DNA from 4 places in the Gracilibacillus salinarum genome. Region 2 is predicted to be linked to each of the others. Evidence: riboswitches for the same ligand, from Rfam matches in the RefSeq annotation. Region 2 holds a riboswitch; each other region holds the start of a gene.

Region 1 (5,249 bases), 1.2 Mb from region 2:
ACGGTACACTTAAACCTGAGGCTGTGGCAGCCACAACGGACATGGAAGTTGTATAGACTCCAGTCATTAAGCCAATCTTGTTAGGAAAGTTACTTTTAATCAGACTTGGCAAGATAACATTTATGATAGCAATCCCCACACCTATTAATACAGTACCTGCGAATAACAATACAATAGAAGAAGTAGAGCGGATGAGAATGCCAGCTAACAGGACGAATAACCCGTACAATAATGCTTTTTCATTGCTTGTTCGATTGGCAATTCGAGGAGCTAACGGCGACATGATTGCAAAAGCAATTAAAGGAAGACTTGTTAAAAATCCTGCACTCCAGTTACTGATTGCTAAATCTTCACGGATAATACCAATAATAGGTCCTACTGAAGTTATGGCAGGACGTAAGTTAAAGGCTAGAAGGATAATACCGGTAATAAAAAGTATTGTGTAATGTTTTTTGTTAAAAGTTTGCACTTTCTCACCTTGTTTCTATGTTATAATATACAAAATATGCTAAACTGATATCGTTAGCGTTTACGGTAGATTGCATTTAAACAGAATATCATACAATCACCCGAAGGAAAAGAGTTAACAAATGAAAGAAGGTTTCCCCATGGAAAACAAAATTGTAAAAGAAGTGCTTTCCTGGCTGAAGGCATTATTAGTCGCTCTGGTAATCGTACTTGTCTGTCGGCATTTCCTTATTACCCCCTCTGTCGTAAAAGGGGAGTCGATGATGCCGAATTTACATGATGGAGACAGAATTATCCTGAGTAAAGTAAGTGATATTGAGCGATTTGATGAAATTGCTTTTGAAGCTCCTGACTCAGATGATAATTATGTCAAACGAGTGATTGGTTTTGCAGGCGACCAGATTGAAATGAAAGATGACAAGCTTTACATTAATGGTGAATTATATGAGGAAACATATCTGGATGAGTATAAATCCGTTCTTTCAGATGGGGATCAACTCACATATGATTTCACACTGGAAGAAATAACAGGTAGTGATACAGTGCCTGAAGGAAAATTATTTGTTTTGGGTGATAATCGCAGAGTGAGTAAAGATAGTCGTCAATTCGGCTTTATTGATGAAGATGCGGTAATTGGTGATGTGAAAATGCGCATCTGGCCAATTGATTCATTTGGGATTATAAACTAGTATAAGGTTCCGGTCATTATCCAATGATCGGACCTTTTTTATCACTCAGCAAGTATAAAACCCAGTCACAGCAGTAATCTATTGAACATGAAGTTAAGTTCCTATTATATGGATTATGTAAACAAATGGCCTTAGCTATACGGTGATTTTGAAATGTTTCAAGTGCTGGCATACCGCTCCGTCCAACCACTCCGCGTCCTGCGGGGCACGGCTGGAGCTAACTTTGTGAAGAAGAACGCTTCACAAAGTGGATCTCCAGCACCTGCACAATCCCGCGGGAGTCTACGTGGTTGGCCTACGCTAGGATGTGGACTCTACAACTTTTGTAAGAGATAGCATATTGATCACTGTATATATAACAGGAATGGAATGAATAAAATAATGCCTAGAACCACTGCTTTTAGCTGTTTCAAATGTTGTAGCACTTCCCTTAAGCGTAGGAAATAGGCGGAGACTCCTCATGCCTCAGCGCGAGCTGAAGATCCATTTCATTTGTGCCTGCGTCTGCAAGTACCGCTTCGAAGGGAGCTTCCTCGGCACAAGGCAGCAAAGGAGTAGTTCAAAGTAGTAGCCTAGCTGAAGCCGTGCCCACAGGACGCGGAGCCTATTTCCGGAGCTTTGCAACGCAGATAAAATATTTCAATATGACCGTTTTGCCAAACAGCTTTAGTTGACATAATCCACATTTAAGAAAGTTGTATATTCATATAGAAGCCGTACTTTAATTTCAGTAGAGCAGTGCCCGTGTTGCTTGACAAAGATCGGTTTCCATGTTTTAGTGGAATTAACTTCATAACGAAATTCCGCTAGGGGTGCTGCGGGTAGCAGCTGAGATAAGAATGATGTTCTTGATCCCTTTGAACCTGAACTGGTTAGTACCAGCGTAGGAAAGTGGAGTCGGAAGGTGTACGTCCATACGCCTGACTTTTTGATATTTATTATTCAAAAATGAGCCGCTCCGCTTAGCTGAGCGGCTTTTTGTTGTGAAAATAAATATGTTGGAGGAATACAAAATGACATTTAGTGAAGAATTACGAGTGGCGGCCGACGATGTGTTTGAAGGAATTTTTCAACACCCATTTGTGACAGGACTAGGTAAGGGCGATTTAAAGAAAGAAGCAATTATTCATTATGTGAAAGCAGATTTTGAATACTTAAATGCGTTTATTAATATTTATGGTTTAGCTATTTCAAAAAGTGATGTAAGAGACGAAATGAACTATTTTTATGAGCAAATCGGTTTTGTTCTCCACAGTGAGATTCACCCTCATAACAATTTATGCGAAGTTGCAGGTGTCTCGTATGAGGAATTACAAGGATATCCATTACCACCAACGGCAGACCATTATGTGACGCACATGAAAACAGTGGCGATGCAAGGCAGCATTGGAGAATTGATAGCCGCGTTATTACCATGTCCTTGGACTTATTTAGAGATTGGCCACTACTTAAATAAACAATACAAACCTCAAGAAAATCATCCGTTTTATGATTGGATATCTTTCTATGCACAGGACGAAACAGCATCTGTTACGACTGAGTTGCGAAAACGATTAGATAAATGGGCAGAGGACGCTGGTGAGAAAGAGAAACAAAAGGCAAAACTAGCCTTTATGAAGAGCTGTCAGCTCGAATATTTATTCTGGGAAATGGCCTATCAGGTGGAAGAATGGCCTTTCTCTTTGAAAGGAAAGGAGTCTTCTTATGCATAAAATAGCATCAGCACTTACGATCGCAGGAACAGATCCTACGGGTGGAGCTGGCATACAAGCTGATCTAAAAGTGTTTCAGGAAAGAGAAGTATATGGCATGAGTGTCATCACTTCCGTGGTTGCACAGAATACAGAAGGTGTTCAGGATGTTCAGCATCTAACAGTTGATTTTATTGAAAAACAACTCGACGCTGTCCTTACTGATATTCCGCCACAAGCAATCAAAACAGGTATGATTGCAACAGTGGAAATGATGGAATTGATTGCAAAAAAATTAAAAAATTCGACAATTCCTTATGTCATTGACCCGGTGATGGTAGCAAAGAGTGGTCATTCCTTAATGGATAAAACATCAAGAGAAGTAATTCGACAAACGTTAATCCCACTTGCAACAGTCGTTACACCCAATGTACCAGAGGCTGAGATACTAGTCGGATTTGATATCCAGACAAACGACGATGCAGAAAAAGCAGCTAAATTGATTGTTGATGAGTTGGGTGCTCAAGCGGCTATTGTGAAAGGTGGTCACCTTACTGGAGAAGCGATTGATGTGTTATATGATGGAAACGAACTCTATTACTTCCAATCTGAGCGGTTTAATACGAAGCATACACATGGTACCGGCTGTACATTCTCTGCAGCTATTACTGCGGAATTAGCAAAAGGTAAATCAGTGAAAGATGCGGTAGAGTTAGGAAAAGCCTATATTACCAAAGCGATTGAGTACCCATTAGAACTAGGAAAAGGGAATGGACCAACTAATCATTGGGGATATCGTTTAGAAGGACTGCCAGCTCAGAAGGAGATAGTGGATAAATGAGTCATTTAATAGAAGAAGTAAGAAAAAATCAGCCCTTGATTCACAATATTACAAATCAAGTAGTTATGAATTTTACAGCAAATGGCCTGTATGCGATTGGGGCATCACCTGTCATGGCTAATGCTAAAGAAGAAGTAGGAGAAATGGCTGCACTAGCAAATGCACTTGTACTGAATATCGGGACTTTAACTGATATGCAGGTAGATGCCATGATAGTAGCGGGAAAAGCTGCCAATCAGGCAGGAACTCCTGTTGTTTTTGATCCGGTTGGGGTCGGGGCGACAACATTCCGCACCCAATCGGCTCAGCGGATTCTGGAGCAAGTGAAGGTAACTTGTATTCGAGGTAATGCTGGGGAAATAGCGAGTCTTGCTGGTCTCTCTGCAACCGTTCGAGGTGTAGATGGTGCTGGTGATGTAGATATGGAAACTTTGGCAGCACAAGCCCACCAGAAATTAGGAGTATCCCTTGTGATTACAGGAGCACAGGATATTCTCATTCATCGAGGTGAAAAAGTCATCCTCTCAAACGGTCATCCGCTTTTAACAAAAGTAACAGGAGCGGGATGTTTATTATCATCTGTACTGGCAGCTTTTTTGGCAGTGACGGATGATGTATTACAAGCAATGACAGACGCGGTCAGTTATTATGGTATTGCGGCAGAAAATGCAGCTAATGAACAACAATTGCCGGGCAGCTTTCAGGTGAGTTTTATTGATCAATTATATAACTTGAAAAGTGAAGAAATTAACAGGAAAATTCGTATGATCAGAGGTGCCTAAAGACATGCAACGAGAGTGGTTACAAGTATATTTTATTATGGGAAGCAACAATACAGCCCAAGATCCCCTTGTGGTATTAGAGGAAGCGTTGAAAGGTGGTATTACCTGCTTCCAATTCCGTGAAAAAGGGAAGGATGCGTTACAAGGGTCGGCAAAAAAGCAATTGGCACAGCAGATGCAAAAGCTTTGTCAGCAATATCGGGTTCCCTTCTTCATTAACGATGATGTCAACTTAGCTATTGAAATGGGTGCGGATGGAGTTCATGTCGGACAAGATGATATGTCGATCGCAAGAGTGAGAGAAATAGTACCAGCAGATTGTGTGATCGGAGTATCTGCCACTAATCTTGAGGAAGCTGTACAGGCTCACAAAGATGGTGCCGATTATATTGGAGTTGGCCCTATCTTTGGTACAAATACGAAAGAAGACGCAAAGCAACCAATAGGTACTGACGGCCTTTGTCGTATTCGTAAGCAAGTAGGAACGTTGCCAATTGTAGCAATTGGAGGCATTAAACTGCGACATGTGATATCACTCAGAAAGGCAGGGGCTGATGGTGTGTCGATTATAACGGCAATAAGTCAGGCTGAAAAACCTCAGCTCATGGCTAATACTTTCTGGGATTATAACCAGTATTATTCATAAATGAATTATTCGTATTCTGGATCGAATATCTGATACACTAGAAGTATCAATGTCTAGGAGGGAAAACGGCATGCGTCTTGAAAACAAAAAAGTAATAGCTTTAGTAGAAGATGAATTTGAAGATCTTGAATT
Region 2 (5,249 bases):
TTCTCTTTCCAGCCATTCATGCAGGCCCACTTCATCTGGCTTGTCCTGCTTTATCATTTGTTCCATGTAAGGCTGGTCGATTTTTAGAGTAGTACGATTCCCGTTAACCGGATGTACTTCATAAAAAATCTGATGGTCCCTGGCTAACTGAATCACACGGTCAATAACTTCTGTCGATAAATGGTGCTGACGTAATAACTCCTCGTCCAAATACGTAATCATGCCATTCGCCGTAACAATGCCATCAAGTTCTACATTACCTTCCGTAATATCTAGTACTTCTTTATAAGCGCGTCCTGTGACAATAAATACTTTGACCCCAAGCTGCCGAATTTGTTCGATCACGTTTTTCGTATTTTGCTCCAATTGATTATGGTTGTTCAAAATCGTTCCGTCCATATCCAGACAGACAGCTTTTATCTCATTCATGTGATTGTCCCCTTTCATATAACAACGAAAATAGTATAACATATGAGGTTGGCAGATAAATAATTTGTGATTTTTCCGTGGTGTTAATAGAGGATACTCATATAGACAGCTTTTACGTTTCTTCTTAAATTTGTCCTCTAGAACCCGCTCCAACCATTAGAAAAACCGAGCATAATCCGCCCACATAAATGATATACAACTTCCTATAATATGGATTATGTTAACTGGAACTGTCTGACACGTAGTTAATTTTGATAGTTTTCATCTGCTTAGCAAAGCTCCGGAAATAGGCTCCGCGTCCTGTGGGCACGGCTTCAGCTAATTTATGAAAGAAAATGCTTTTCTTTCATAAATGGATCATCAGCTCGCGCTGATTCCACGGGAGTCTCCGCCTATTTCCTACGCTTGAGGGAAGTGCTACAACATATGGAACAGCTAAAAGCAGTGGATCTAGGCATTATGTTATTCATTCAATTGCTGTTATATATATACAGTGATCAATATGCTATGTCTTACAAAAGTTGTAGAGACCACATCCTAGCGTAGGCCAACCACGGAGACTCCCGCGGGATTGTGCAGGTGCTGGAGATCCACTTTGTGAAGCGTTATTCTTCACAAAGTTAGCTCCAGCCGTGCCCCGCAGGACGCGAAGTGGTTGGCCGAAGCGGCATCATACCACACATAATATTTCAAAATAACCACTAAGCTGTTAGTTAACATAATCCATATTATAGGAACCCCTCTACATCTTCTTTATCGGAGGACGATGACGATGCAGGATGTCGCCATTTCCTGGGCGCTAGACTTGGCTGTTCCTGTCAAAAAGTGTACGAAACCTTTAAATATTAGGCTATCCTAACGTTAAATAAAAACCACACGCATTATTGCTATATGCGTGTGGTGATATTTTATTTATTATTCGTTTCCAATGGCGTTAAGTTTGCTTCGATTTCTTCTCGTTTATCCGCTAAAAAAGGTGGCAATGCCAAGGATTCGCCTAATGCTTCCATATTCTCATCGGTTGCAAATCCCGGTCCATCTGTTGCCAATTCAATCAAAATTCCATTTGGTTCACGGAAATATAACGATTGAAAATAGTAACGATCAACAATTCCTGAGTTTGGTAATCTTTTCTGACGAATCACATCTCGCCATGCTTCTAGTTCCTCTACATCTTCAACACGAAAAGCAACGTGATGTACACTGCCGCGGCCAGGCCGTTCTTTTTGTAATCCTGGTCGAACTTCTACATGAACTTCAGCTCCCGTTCCGCCTTCTCCTGTAGCAAAAACGTTGATTTCACGACCATCTAAAAGGGAATAACTACCTTCATGACGGAACCCCAGCACTTCCGTAAGCACCTTTTTTGTTGGAGTTAAGTCTGGGATGGTAAAGTGAACGGGACCTAATCCAATCACAGCTTTCTCCGCTTTCACTCCATTTCCGTCCCAGGGAACACCGCCAGCAACTCCTGTATTCTTTTCATCAGAAACCAATGTCAATCTTTGCCCTTCATGATCTTGAAAAGGTAACACCTGGCGACCAAATTGTTCACTGATCCCATCATGGACGATATCATACTGATCAAAGCGATCCTGCCAATAGGCTAACGCTTGACCACTTGCCACACGTAATGAGGTAGTCGAGATACTATTGTTACCAGTATAAGTGTGTCCCGCATTATTTATTTCAAAAAAGGTTAAATCGGTTCCCGGACTTCCCTTTTCATCTGCATAAAATAAATGGTACATGCTCGTGTCATCTTGATTGACCGTCTTTTTTACAAGTCGCATTCCTAAAATAGTTGTGTAGAAATTGAAGTTATCTTGCGCGTTGGCAGTGATCGCGGAAACATGGTGAATTCCTTTTAATTGCATGATGCATTCCTCCATTTCTTTACAATTAGTATACCGTGATTTTATCTCGAATTCAAGATAGTTATCTTATTGACTTTTTTCTATTTTTTGATAAAATTTTTGTTAATGACATAAGTGTGATCACTACTAGGGGTGCCTATGAGCATAGGCTGAGAGAAAAGCGCGCATAAGCTTTTTAACTCTAAGAACCTGATCTGGTTTATACCAGCGTAGGGAAGTAGCTATATACTTGATACGTATAGCCAGGTTCTTTATTAGAATCTGGCTTTTTTATTTTCCTTCAGCTGTGATCCCTTATGATAACAAAAGGAGGAAAAATATGAATCGTACATTATTATTAACCACAATGGCTGTATTTATCGCCATCGGGACACTTGGTTCGCAATTTCTTTGGTTTCCGACAGGTATTGCCAAAGCATACCCTGTTCAGCACGCGGTGAATGTGATGGCAGCGGTAACGTTAGGTCCTATCCCAGCAGTTACCATTGCCTTTATGATTGGTTTACTTCGAAATTTATTAGGGCTTGGTACATTGCTTGCTTTTCCAGGTGGAATGGTCGGAGCTTTACTGGCAGGTTATTTATATCGATGGACGAATAAACGCACATTCGCTGGTATAGGTGAAATGGTCGGGACAGGCGTCCTTGGCTCTCTGCTTTCTGTACCGTATGCTAAAGTATTGATGGGATCATCTGTTGGCGCATTCGCATTTTTGCCAGGATTCCTTGTCAGCAGTGTAACCGGGGCTATCATTAGACTATTTATTATATCAAGAGTAAAAGACGCCCCACTCATGCGTCAAAGTGTATCAAACAGATAAAGAATACTTGGTTGAATCAATGCTTTATTTGTTTAGAAAAATGAGATACTTTATGCTTTAAGAAAAACCGGGCATAACCCGCCCGGTCCTAACTGACTTAATTAATAAACAACTTCCTATAATATGGATTATGTCAACAAAGGCTGTATTGCAAAATGCTCATTTTGATATAGTTTATCTGCTTAGCAAAGCTCCGGAAATAGGCTCCGCGTCCTGTGGGGTCGGGTTCAGCCTCCTCGCGAGCAAAAATCGCTCACTGCGGGGTCTTCACACACGACTGATCCCACGGGAGTCTTCGCCTATTTCCTACGCTTAAGGGAAGTGCTACAACGGATGTAACAGTGAAAAGCAGCAGTTCTAGGCATTATCCATATTAAAGATGAGGTATAGACACTAAAGGATACCGCTCAAAATACTAGCTGTATTATTAGTTGTAGAGCAAAGCCATAGCGTAGGCCAACCACGTAGACTCCCGCGGGACAGGCAGGCGCTGAAGATCCACTTTGTGAAGTGCCCTTCTTCACAAAGTTAGCTTCAGCCGTGCCCCGCAGGACGCGAAGTGGTTGGACGGAGCGGTATTCTATCACATAAAAAATCTCAATATGGATACTTGGCTAGTAATGCTTAGTTTACATAATCCATATTATAGGAACTCTAATCATGTTCCATATGATTACTGATGTGACCTCACTTATATATTTTCAGGCTGATAATAAAAAACGATCGCACTCATTGCGATCGTTTTTTAAATTATCTATTTTACCGTTTACTAAACGTATCAGGATCTGGCCCAACACGCTCATCCTTATTCATATCATGGATCAGCTTCATCTCTGCATCTGTCAGTTCAAAATCAAACACATCCGCATTATCATGTATACGATGCTGTTTGACAGATTTCGGAATCGTCACAACACCTTGCTGTAAATCCCAACGGAGGATGACTTGTGCCGTTGACTTACCATGGCGTTTTGCGATATCCGTCAAAGTCGGATCGTCCAGTACTTTCCCTTGTTTAAGCGGAGACCAAGCTTCTAATTGGATATTGTGTTCTTTGCAATAATCATGTAAATTGCGTTGCTGCAAGTGTGGATGATATTCAACCTGGTTCACCATTGGTGTAATTTCTGCATCTTTTATCAGATCATCTAAGTGATGCTCTTTAAAGTTACTTACACCAATTGCTCGGATTTTTCCATCGTTATAAAGTTTCTCCATTGCTTTCCATGTTTCTTTGTATTTATTCTGATCCGGCACTGGCCAGTGAATAAGATAAAGGTCGAGATACTCTAATCCTAATTTATTTAATGTCGTTTCAAATGCTTGTAATGTCTCGTCATAACCTTGGTCACCATTCCAAAGCTTTGATGTAATGAATAATTCTTCACGAGGAATGCCAGAATCTTTTATTGCTTTTCCTACACCTTCTTCATTTCCATAAATAGCTGCTGTATCAATACTTTTATACCCATGTTCGAGTGCCCATTTAACAGATTGATAGACTTCTTCGCCTTCTTCTACTAGAAAGACACCAAGTCCAAACCATGGCATTTTCACACCATTATGTAAGGTCGTAGTAGCTTGTAAACTGTTTACCATTTTCAATTCCTCCTTTTTATCTCATTTACCCTATATTGCCACATTCTAATACTAATTTTAAAATATTGTGCTCACGATCGTGGCACAACGAAGCCACCAAGCATAGCTGGGTGGCTTCATCATCACAAGCGTTCTATTTGTTTGGCATTGATTTGAAACTGTATATCTGCAACATTTTTTATAAACATTTGATCATGTGTGACAAAAATGATTGTTCCTTGATAGGCTTTTATAAATCGTTCTAAAGCTTCAACGGCATGGATATCTAGGAAGTTGGTCGGTTCATCTAATAACAAAATATTATATTCTCCCAGAAAAAGCTGACTTAGCTGGAGCCGAATTGCTTCTCCGCCGCTTAATGCTTTCACCTTTTTTTGCAGATCTGTACCAACCAGCTGCATGGCATGTAATACGCTGCGCAACAGCCCATCTTCATAGTCTGACCGATTTTTCACGAATTGCCATACCGTTTCATCAGTCCTGAATTGATAACTCATTTGGCGAAAATAACCGATTTTTGCTTT
Region 3 (5,249 bases), 1.0 Mb from region 2:
AGATATGTTACGAAATGTATGTTTTTTTGTAACTATTTAACCATTGGAGACGACAAATTATACAAAAACAATGGAGGTAGATAATACATGAAATACTTAATTTATTCACTAATGGTTCTTGTTCTGGTAGCTTGTGGGACTGCGAGCAATGGCAGCAATGCCAGTGAGGAGACAAAGACGCCGGCAAATCAAAACAAAATGACTGGATATGTTGCCAAATATGAGAACGGCAAAGTGTTGGTGGCAGAGAATTATATTGCACCTCAAGAGGAAGAGATACCGGTTCAAGAGTTATATGAAAAGGCAGGAAATGCTATCTATTTCAACTTGGAAAACATCGATGAAAAAGTGACTGAGTCATTGGCAATCGGTGAAAAAATTGAAGTAACGCACGGACCAATCGCAGAATCTTATCCAGCACAAAGTAGTGCAACAGAAATCGTGCGGGTGAAAGATTCGAACCATGATTTGGTCGAGACACATGGTGACTATGAAAATCTGATTAAATTGGAAACATTCAAACAAGCGGTTCAAGACCAGCAAGTCAGTCACTTACGCTTCATTCGTTATACGACAGAAGGTGATCCGATTTTTTATAATATTTCTTATAATGGCAGTGAATTTAATATTTCGAGTGATAGTCGACAAGACAGCTATACTGGTACAGGTGATAAATGGAACAGTTTTACTTGTAAGCAAATGGAGAATACGTTAACAGAAGAAAATAACATCAGCTTTGACTTTACGAATTGTGAACAGCAAGAAGATCTATCGTTTGAGGTGCCATATGAGAAGGTGATTGTTCCAGAGCAAACTTATCAAAGTCTGGAAATAATCGTAGGTGACCAACATATTCTGAAGAGCGAAGACGAGGAAAAAATCAATGAAGTGATCGAGCAAATTAGAACAGGCACTCCAAAATCAGCTATGATCATGACGAAGATGGCACCGGCAGGCGAATTGGTGTTAAAAGGAGAAAAAACAACCATTCGTTTTGATTTTTATAAGGATGGTAATCTGCTTCGTTATAACACATTCATCGAAGCAGGAATAAAAGTTGAATAAGGGCAACGATTCTTTTTATATGATAATGCTCGAAAAGTTTTTGCTATCGTGTAATTAGATCTAACTTGAGCTAACCATTTGCTACAGAAGATTTAACCGTGTTAAGATTCTAATTATCTCAGAATCAAGATATTGTATAATTCCACATGAATCTGGGAAAATTTCAAATGGAATCAATACATCGAGAAGGGAAGTAGAGAAGTGGTTAAAGTAGCAGTTATTTATTATAGTTCAACAGGTACTAATTATCAGCTGGCGAATTGGGCAGCAGACGCAATAAAGGAAGCCGGAGCAGAAGTAAGAGTTGTTCGTGCACAAGAAACAGCTCCAAAGCCTGCAATTGCATCAAATTCGAAGTGGGAGCAACACCTGCAAGATACCGAGCATGTTCCAGAAGCAAGCTCTGATGATATTGAGTGGGCAGATGCAATTATTTTCAGCATGCCAACTCGATTCGGTGGTGTGCCATCACAAATGAAGCAATTTATTGATTCACAAGGTGGTTTATGGGCCGCTGGTAAGACAGCTAATAAAGTGGTAAGTGCGATGTCTTCTGCATCTAACCCGCACGGTGGTCAAGAAGCAACGTTGTTGAATTTTTATACATCGATGATGCACTGGGGAGCTATTATTGTGCCACCAGGGTATACAGATCAATCAGCCTTTACTTCAGGTGGAAATCCTTATGGAAACAGTGTCACACATACACCAGATGGTGATTTTGTCGAGGATGTAGAAGATGCAGTGAAGCATCAAGCTAAACGTGTTGTCGAAGTCGCAACGAAGATTCACGGATAATGTATAACCTAAAGACGAATTTCTATGTTTATAGAGATTCGTCTTTTTAATACGTTTGTACAGGTAAAGCAAGGATATGCCCGTTATCTTTAGAGTTATCATTTTTTAAAGTGTTAACTCGACACTGAAATCCAGAATAGTAAATAAAACTTGATGAAATGACAGAATTATGTCAAAGTAGAGGATGGAAAAAATAAATAGGACATGTAGGGGGACCGGTGTTGCCGGTTGAGAAAGTTGCCGTTAGTTGCTTGACCCTTAGAACCTGATCTGGTTAGTACCAGCGTAGGGAACATATAAGATAACCGAATCTATATGCACCCTAGGCTTTCGAGTCTAGGGTGTTTCTTGTATGTTCCCCCAGAAAAAGAAAAAGGGGGATTTTTTATGAAAAAAATAATGGTCGCACTACTTGCAGTGTGTATCGTGTTGGTGGGGTGTGGAGAAGAAAACAGCTCCTCAGATAAAATGGAGGAGGTAACACTTGTCTTAGACTGGACACCTAATACTAACCACACTGGATTATATGTTGCCGAATCGAAAGGGTATTTCGAAGAACAAGGATTAAATGTAGAAATTGTAATGCCAGGTGAAGCAGGTGCAGATCAAACAGTTGCTTCAGGAAAAGCTGAATTTGGCATAAGCTACCAGGAGTCTGTCACAGAGGCAAGAGTCCAGGATATCCCATTAGTATCCATCGCAGCCGTGATCCAGCATAATACATCAGGCTTTGCTTCCCCGGTTGATAAAGAAATTACGTCACCAGCCGACTTTGCCGGGAAAACTTACGGTGGCTGGGGAGCGCCCGTAGAGTCTGCTGTAATTGATTCATTAATGAAACAGGAAGATGCATCGGTAGAGGATGTTGACATCGTCAATATGGGGAATACTGATTTCTTTACGGCGGTCGAAAGAGATGTCGATTTTGCCTGGATTTACTATGGCTGGACAGGTATCGAAGCAGAATTGCGCGGCAAAGAGTTAAATATGCTTTACTTAACTGATTATTCGGAGAAGCTGGATTACTATACACCAGTTATTACAACCAATGAAAATATGATAGAGAAGAATCCGGAAACGATTAAAAAATTCATAGCAGCTGTAAGCAAAGGTTATCAATTCACAATCGATAACCCGGACGAAGCTGCCGATATTTTAATTGAGGAAGTACCTGATCTTGATGAAGAGTTAGTACATGCCAGTCAGCAATGGTTGTCTCCAAAGTATCAAGATGATGCTGCTCAATGGGGTGAACAATCACAAGACGTATGGCAGAACTATGCTGATTTCATGTATGAGAATGATTTGCTCGATCGAGAACTAGACGCAGAAGCAGCCTTTACCAATGAATTTTTACCTGAATAGGAGGATTAAATATGGCAGAAGCATTAGTAAGTGTTCAAATGATACCGAAAACCCTGAATGGAGAAGACTCTATTCCCTATGTAGACGAAGCAATTGCTGTAATCGATCAATCGGGAGTTAATTACCATGTTGGACCATTAGAAACAACGATGGAAGGGGAGTTATCTGAATTGTTTGCTGTCATTGAAAAAATGAATCAGCGCATGCATCAGTTAAATTGTCCCAGCGTAATCTCGCAAGTCAAAATTTATTCGCGACAGGATCGTAAGGCATCCATGACAGAATTAACGAAAAAATATCGATAAAGTTGAAAGTGGCCATAAAATGGACGGAAGTGGCCATAAAAGTCTTATAAGTGGCCATAAAATAAGCAAAAGTGACCATAAAAGTACAAAAAGTGGCCATAAAACACTTGAAAGTGGCCATAAAAAATTGAGGTAGGTTTTATGTGGAGAAAGGTATCATTACCAGTAATTATGATTATTAGTATTCTACTGATTTGGGAAGGTTCCAGCAGGTTATTACAAATACCTAGCTGGATTCTGCCTGCACCAACAGAAATAATTACAGAAGCTATCCAAGGATGGGCGAATTTTCAACAGCATGTTTGGGCAACGGTAAGTCTCACAACTGGTGGATTTATTATAGGTACCTTATGTGGTCTGATAATAGCAATGCTGCTTCATGTATTGCCAAGGGTAAGAGAAGCGGTATATCCATTGTTGATCTTGTCACAAAATATACCAATCATTGTTCTTGCTCCACTTCTTGTAATTTGGTTTGGTTTTGGCATTACACCAAAATTGTTGATTATTACATTAGTTTGCTTTTTTCCCATTGCTGTTTCCACATTGGATGGATTTAACCAAACGGATGCTGAATTGATCCATTATATGAAAATGGCTGGTGCGACCAAAAAACAAGTGTTTACCAAATTAGAATTACCACACGCTGTTCCGCAGATTTTTTCTGGTTTAAAAATATCCGCTACTTATAGTGTGATGGGAGCAGTGATTTCTGAGTGGCTTGGTGCCAATAAGGGAATTGGTGTATATATGACATTGGCATCTTCTTCGTTTAGAACAGATCGAGTTTTTGTAGCTATATTTATCATCATGTTATTATGTTTTATTTTCTTTTCGATTATTATTGGCTTAGAAAAAATAATTTTAAAATGGCGTCCATCTAAGGGGGAGTCATCATGACTACGTTAGAATTAGTCAACATAAGTAAGAAGTTTCAGTCACAACCAGTGCTTACTGATGTCAATCTGAAAGTTGGAAATGGTGAGTTTGTGTCGCTGTTAGGACCTTCCGGGAGCGGAAAAAGTACCATTTTTCATTTGATTGGCGGGCTGTATTTACCTGATCAAGGAAGCATCCGTTTAGATGATCAGGAAATAAACGGTCAAAAAGGTTCGATTAGTTATATGCCGCAGACATCATCCTTATTCCCATGGCGAACGGTTTTAGAAAATGTTATGTTGGGGGCAGAATTGCATCAGAAACCAGATAAACAAAGAGCGCAGGAAATGCTTCAACGTGCTGGATTACACGCATATAGTGAAGCATATCCACATGAGTTATCAGGTGGTATGCGGCAACGAGTGGCTTTTGTGCGGAGTATGTTAAGTCCGCAGTCATTCCTCTGTTTGGACGAGCCTTTTTCCGCACTGGATGAATTTACGAGATTGGACATGCAAAAATGGTTATTATCGATTTGGGAAGAGGAGCGTCCATCAGTATTATTTGTTACACATAATATTGAAGAGGCGATTTTTCTATCTGATCGAATTCTGGTTTTAGGTGCAAAACCTGCCCAAGTGAAAGCGGAATTCACTGTTGATTTTGCACGTCCCAGAAAAGAAGAAGTGATGTTAACAACAGGATTTTTGCAATTGAAAAAGGATATTTATCAAACATTGCGTGGTGAATTAGATGATTGATAGCCATATTCATCTGGATTGGTATAAGGAAGAAGAACAGAAACAAATACTGATGAGCAACTCTATTCAAGGATTA
Region 4 (5,249 bases), 1.8 Mb from region 2:
TAATCATTTAATCACTCCTTTTTTTCTTAGTGTAACGTTATAATCGTCCTTTATACGAAAAAAAAGAATGAAAAAAATCAGATTGTCTTCATCCAATTTATTAATAAATCTTCCTGATATAAATCGTCGGGATACTGCACCATCGCGGTGTCTTCCTCTGCATATAAATACTGTAGTAATTCATTCAATGCACCCATATATTCCTGGTACAGAAATTCATAACTGATCGTTTCTTTCGGCATCTCATTGTCCTTACAAACAGACGGGTCCGTATAATTTACATAGGTTCTGCATGGGAGTGGCCTTATTTCATATGCGAGACATTGGTTAGTTTCTGTATCAAGCATCACACAAGGAAGCCCTGCTTTTTTATAATTATATTTGGCATCACCGTCAGTTACGACGTCGAGTTTACCTAATTGCTCTACCTCTTGTCCGTGCGTTTCATAGTACTGCTTTATATGATGTTTAATCTTATTTTTACGTGATACAGGCATCTGATCAATTGAGTGCTGTATTACTTTTGCCTCCATTTTGTTAATTACAATCGGGAAATAACAGCAGAATGCACAGCCCATTTGGCAAGTCGGATTTAATGAGACAGCAGTTTCCATCTGTTCCATCTCTTCCGATACAGCTTTCATCAATTGCTGATATCCCTTAATTATTTTTTGCTTAGTTGGTAAATCACTTTCTAACAATTGATCAACCACCTGGTAAAATGTTTCTTCATCTATACTATATTTTTCATTTAACTGTTCACATTTCGTTAAAATTTCGTCATATGTTAAATAGCTTTCCATCAAGTCATACTCCTACTAGTTTTGATATCTTCAACTAGTATAACAGATCACCGCACATTTTCTACTGGAAAAAGAGAAAATTCCATACTGAAATAAAAAGTCACAAGCATCCACGCGCCTAAGAGAATGACAAACAAAAGATCATGCAAGGAAATCACCATTTTGTAATAATAGGTTCTTTCCGTTTGTTTGGTAAATTGTTTGGCTTCCATTGCGACAGCGATTCGGTGTGCTCTCCGAATGCTTTGTGCCAGTAACGGAATACTGTATTGCTTCACTTTCTGATACATGCCCTTAACACCTCGCGGAAATACGACTCCTCTTACTTTCATAGCTTGGCGTAATGTCTGGAATTCTTCGAGTATAATCGGCAGCATACGAATTCCGGCCATAAAACTGTAGGCATATGCCGGCTTTACTTTCATTTGCTGCATGACAGAATAAAACAGATAGACCGGTCTGGTTGTTAAAGCAAAGATAAGACTTAAAATCCCAAACACCGTACTTCTTAATCCTAAGTGGAGACCACGGTAGAAGCTTTCTTCTGTAATATGAATCAGACCAAACTGATACCAAGTCGTTTCTCCTTCACCAAAGAATATCATTGCAGTAGCAGAAGACACGAATATAATTAATAGTGGTAACGCGAGCAAACCGATCATTTTCCACGTGTGCCCCGTAGCAAATAAATATATCAGAGTTGCTCCTATTATAAAATAAAGCAAAAAATTGGGATTATGAATAAACAATAAGCCAATAAATACAACTAGAAAAGCCATTAGCTTCATACTTGGATTTAATCGGTGCAGCCATGTTGAGTGATACGTTATCTCTCCAATCATTCGCCTCATCCCTCTCTTTGAATAGGTAATGGATATGTTGTCACTTCTTGAACTTGCCCCTGTTGCACACGCCATTCTCTAGTAGCGAAATGATGCACAATTTCTTTTTGATGGGTTACCATCATAATCGTTATCCCATTTCTGCGACAGGAGTCTAACATATCGAGCATAGCAAACGTGTTTTTAGCGTCCTGTCCAAATGTAGGCTCATCCAAGAGTAAGACCTCAACATTAGCGATCGTAGCGGTAGCAACACTTAACCTTCTCTTCTGCCCTACAGACAATTCGTAGGGATGTTGATCCTTGACATGAAATAAGTGATATTTTTTAAGATGATGTTCTATTTTCTCAGCAAGCACTTCCTCTCCACTATTTACTAAGGATTGAGCTAGCTCCTCATATACAGAGTTTGCAATGAATTGTAATTCCGGATTTTGAAATACATAACCCATTTTCCGGTAGTTACAATGAATTGATTCCTGTGGCAAATAATAATAAATATTCCCTTTTATACGAATCAGCTTCATGATGGCAAGTAAAAGTGTACTTTTGCCAGAACCATTCTCACCAGTAACTGCCAGCCAGTCCCCTTGATTAATGGTTGCCTTTTCTAATTCAATTTTTATTTTTTTCTGACGGTAACCTGTAAAGGAGTCGAAACGCATGACCGGCTGACCCGACATTGGCTTAGAGGGCCTGGCATTTGCTCGTTGCGCAAGATAATCATGCCAAATGTCAGGATACCAAACACCATAGCGATATAGCTTCTCACGAAATCTCGTAAAAATGGCTTCTGGTGTACCATCTCCCATTATATTGCCTGACTCATCAAGCATGATAACTCGATCGACAAAGGACAAAACATGCTCAATCTTGTGTTCGACAATGATAATCGTTTTATCTGCTGCCACCTTTTTTATCGTATCCCACACATCTACAGTACCTTGATCATCTAACATAGCAGTAGGTTCATCCAAAAAGATGACGGACGGCTCCAACGCCAAAACGGTTGCAATCGCAAGTCGTTGCTTCATGCCACCTGACAATTGTTGAATCAGCATATGATTGTCAGCAAATGATAAACCGACTTGCTCGAGATACTCTGTTATCAGGCCAGGCATCTCCTCACGATCGACACCTCGATTTTCAAGAACGAACGCTATTTCTTCATCGACATATGGCATGCAAAATTGTGTGTCCGGATCCTGAAAGACTATGCCGTACGCGTCAGGTACAGTACGAGACTGATATTTTAGAGGAATGTCGATAACCTCCGGAATTAATCCTGCTAATATCTGCATGATGGTTGACTTACCAGAACCCGAAGGACCAATTAATAAAACCTTTTCCTCCTTCGGAACGGATACAGAAAAGTCGTTAATAATTGTCCTGGACTGTCCTGGGTATTTCGCTTTTAAATGGTTAATTTCGATCATGCTACGACCCCGTTTCTTTATCGGAAAAATGATAATCTTCTTCGGATAACGGACGAATTATCTTGGTAACACCTGTTTTATCCAATGCTAACACTACATAATAAGCAAAAACACCAGTGATCACAATAGCACCAATCGTCCGATTAACAATTAATAAACTTACATTCCACCATGCTAACGTATCGATATAGCCATAAAACACATCCAGTATTAACGAACCTATCGTAGCACCGATGGCCGCCAGACAAGTGACAAACAATCGATAGCTTTTGTAACGAAACATTGCAAACGCAAGCTCACAGCCTAGTCCTTGCAGGATGCCGTATAGTAATAATGAAATCCCCCAGGATCCTCCGAAAAGAAATTCACCCTGAGCTGCCGCCACTTCAGCTAATAATGCAACACCTGGCTTTCGAATAATCAGGAAAGCAACCGTAGCCGCCATAAACCACATACCATAAACTAGCTGATCAACTTGCAAGCCAACCACAGAAATCACATTGTATAATGGTCCCCAAATTCGGTAAATCACACTAAAAATAAAAGCAATGACAATCGTAATTAAAATGTCTACCAATGTTAATTTTTTCTTCATCTTCTCCCACTCCTTCTACATATTTTCTTTACCACACAAAAAAGCCACCTTCTCGCACGCAAGAAAGTGGCTATACGTATACTTATTCAACTCATATGTATAGGAATAGTCGCCACTTCCCTACGCTGGTATAAACCAGATCAGGTTCTAAGGGTCTTAAAGTATCACTTTAATCTCAGTCTTGTTAAGACACCCCTAGTGGATGTGTTTCGTATATTAAATTCGACTTTATCATATCAGATTTTTCCAGATTGTCAAGAATTAATGAAAGAGAGAAGCTAATTTATAACCTTGTGCAAACCAGCGTGGGCAGTACTCCTGCTAATTCAAGTAATATATTTAAATATTATTATTTGCTGCCAATACACTTGTTTTATTTAATAAAAAAGGACGAAAATAACCATTTAGATTTGATAATGGTAATATTTCAGGTTGCAATTTTATTCCTAAAACATCTATCATATAAAGTCGTCGTTGTTGCATTCTTTCCCAAACCATTGGATAGTTTTCAGCAAGTTCGATTCTTAACTCTTTATCAGCAATTGCCACGCCATCCTCAGCACTAGCTCCTCCATATCCTGCGACTTTTGGGATAATATCCATCTGTAACATCATGCCACTTTTAAACGTGATAGTTGAGTCAGGATAAACCGGTGAAGACATCCATTCTTCAGATGCAGTTAGATGACCGGGATTTAAATGCCAATTATATTCTGATTTCGGAAGAACCCTTTCGATTAAATGATACATATCCTTTCCTGTCATACCAATTGCAATATTTTCGTACCAGGCAACAGTAGCAGCATAATAAGGGATGGCTAACCTCTCTAAATAATCATTTAGCTCTGAAGGTAATTGCTTAGCTGAGGAAACGACATAACCAGATCGACTAGTTAGTCCACCTCTATACCCAAGTGTAGAGGAAAATGTATCTCCTACACTAACTTTTTTTGCCCGGGGAGCAACTATAGCATTTGTAAATCTATCCCCAGTAGCCACGATAGTTTGAACATTATTCGGTTGACCAAAAGCGGCCAATTCATCTGCGAGTTCCATTTCTGTTTTGCCTGGTTCGATATTGTCCAACATATTCAACATACGTGACGAAGCAAGTGTAGCACCGAATTCATAGTGAGCAATCTCATTGGCATTCATCTTCGTGCGAACTCCTTGGTCCGGGTTGATGAACAAATCAGTTGCATTTTTGACTATTCCAGACTCACTCACCATTTTCTGCACTGTATCTACTATAAAAAAAGGCACATCGTATAATTGTTTATTGTCTTCCAAACTGCTCGTAAATAGCTTCCAACCCACCATACCAACTTGCATATCCTTTAGAATACCTGCCGACTCAAACAACATTTGTAATGTATCCGTATTTCCCATTGGTTGATTCGGTAATGAGAAGTATGGTGTATGAATTGCCTCTACGGTAATTCGACTGTATTGATGCATTCGCAGTGACTCATTGCCAAGCAGCATATATGCTTTCCCGGTGATGTGCAAGACTAACACAGCCTCTTCGAACCTTGGCTCAAAACCAGTCAAGTAGCCAAAATTTCCGCCATGT

The links. A riboswitch is a leader RNA that binds a small molecule or an ion and turns the genes downstream of it on or off. The one in region 2 is predicted to bind thiamine pyrophosphate.
Region 1: another riboswitch for thiamine pyrophosphate. It lies ahead of tenA (thiaminase II); the one in region 2 lies ahead of thiW (energy coupling factor transporter S component ThiW).
Region 3: another riboswitch for thiamine pyrophosphate. It lies ahead of MUN87_RS05930 (ABC transporter substrate-binding protein); the one in region 2 lies ahead of thiW (energy coupling factor transporter S component ThiW).
Region 4: another riboswitch for thiamine pyrophosphate. It lies ahead of MUN87_RS02495 (ECF transporter S component); the one in region 2 lies ahead of thiW (energy coupling factor transporter S component ThiW).

What each region holds. Positions count from the first base shown of each region.
Region 1 is NZ_CP095071.1:3,451,900-3,457,148, forward strand. It holds gene MUN87_RS16140 (CynX/NimT family MFS transporter) at 1-469, opposite strand, end outside; gene lepB (signal peptidase I) at 609-1,157, shown strand; TPP riboswitch at 1,956-2,064, shown strand; gene tenA (thiaminase II) at 2,171-2,869, shown strand; gene thiD (bifunctional hydroxymethylpyrimidine kinase/phosphomethylpyrimidine kinase) at 2,862-3,689, shown strand; gene thiM (hydroxyethylthiazole kinase) at 3,686-4,471, shown strand; gene thiE (thiamine phosphate synthase) at 4,476-5,117, shown strand; gene MUN87_RS16170 (type 1 glutamine amidotransferase domain-containing protein) at 5,188-5,249, shown strand, end outside.
Region 2 is NZ_CP095071.1:2,259,855-2,265,103, forward strand. It holds gene MUN87_RS10425 (HAD family hydrolase) at 1-429, opposite strand, end outside; gene MUN87_RS10430 (ring-cleaving dioxygenase) at 1,338-2,306, opposite strand; TPP riboswitch at 2,425-2,539, shown strand; gene thiW (energy coupling factor transporter S component ThiW) at 2,626-3,126, shown strand; gene MUN87_RS10440 (aldo/keto reductase) at 3,886-4,725, opposite strand; gene MUN87_RS10445 (Msr family ABC-F type ribosomal protection protein) at 4,848-5,249, opposite strand, start outside.
Region 3 is NZ_CP095071.1:1,212,459-1,217,707, reverse strand. It holds gene MUN87_RS05940 (DUF4362 domain-containing protein) at 88-1,065, shown strand; gene wrbA (NAD(P)H:quinone oxidoreductase) at 1,267-1,863, shown strand; TPP riboswitch at 2,062-2,172, shown strand; gene MUN87_RS05930 (ABC transporter substrate-binding protein) at 2,251-3,228, shown strand; gene MUN87_RS05925 (MTH1187 family thiamine-binding protein) at 3,240-3,533, shown strand; gene MUN87_RS05920 (ABC transporter permease) at 3,675-4,433, shown strand; gene MUN87_RS05915 (ABC transporter ATP-binding protein) at 4,430-5,173, shown strand; gene MUN87_RS05910 (TatD family hydrolase) at 5,166-5,249, shown strand, end outside.
Region 4 is NZ_CP095071.1:501,085-506,333, reverse strand. It holds gene MUN87_RS02515 (YckD family protein) at 1-7, opposite strand, end outside; gene MUN87_RS02510 (YkgJ family cysteine cluster protein) at 78-803, opposite strand; gene MUN87_RS02505 (energy-coupling factor transporter transmembrane component T family protein) at 851-1,645, opposite strand; gene MUN87_RS02500 (ABC transporter ATP-binding protein) at 1,651-3,081, opposite strand; gene MUN87_RS02495 (ECF transporter S component) at 3,083-3,676, opposite strand; TPP riboswitch at 3,777-3,883, opposite strand; gene MUN87_RS02490 (M24 family metallopeptidase) at 4,016-5,249, opposite strand, start outside.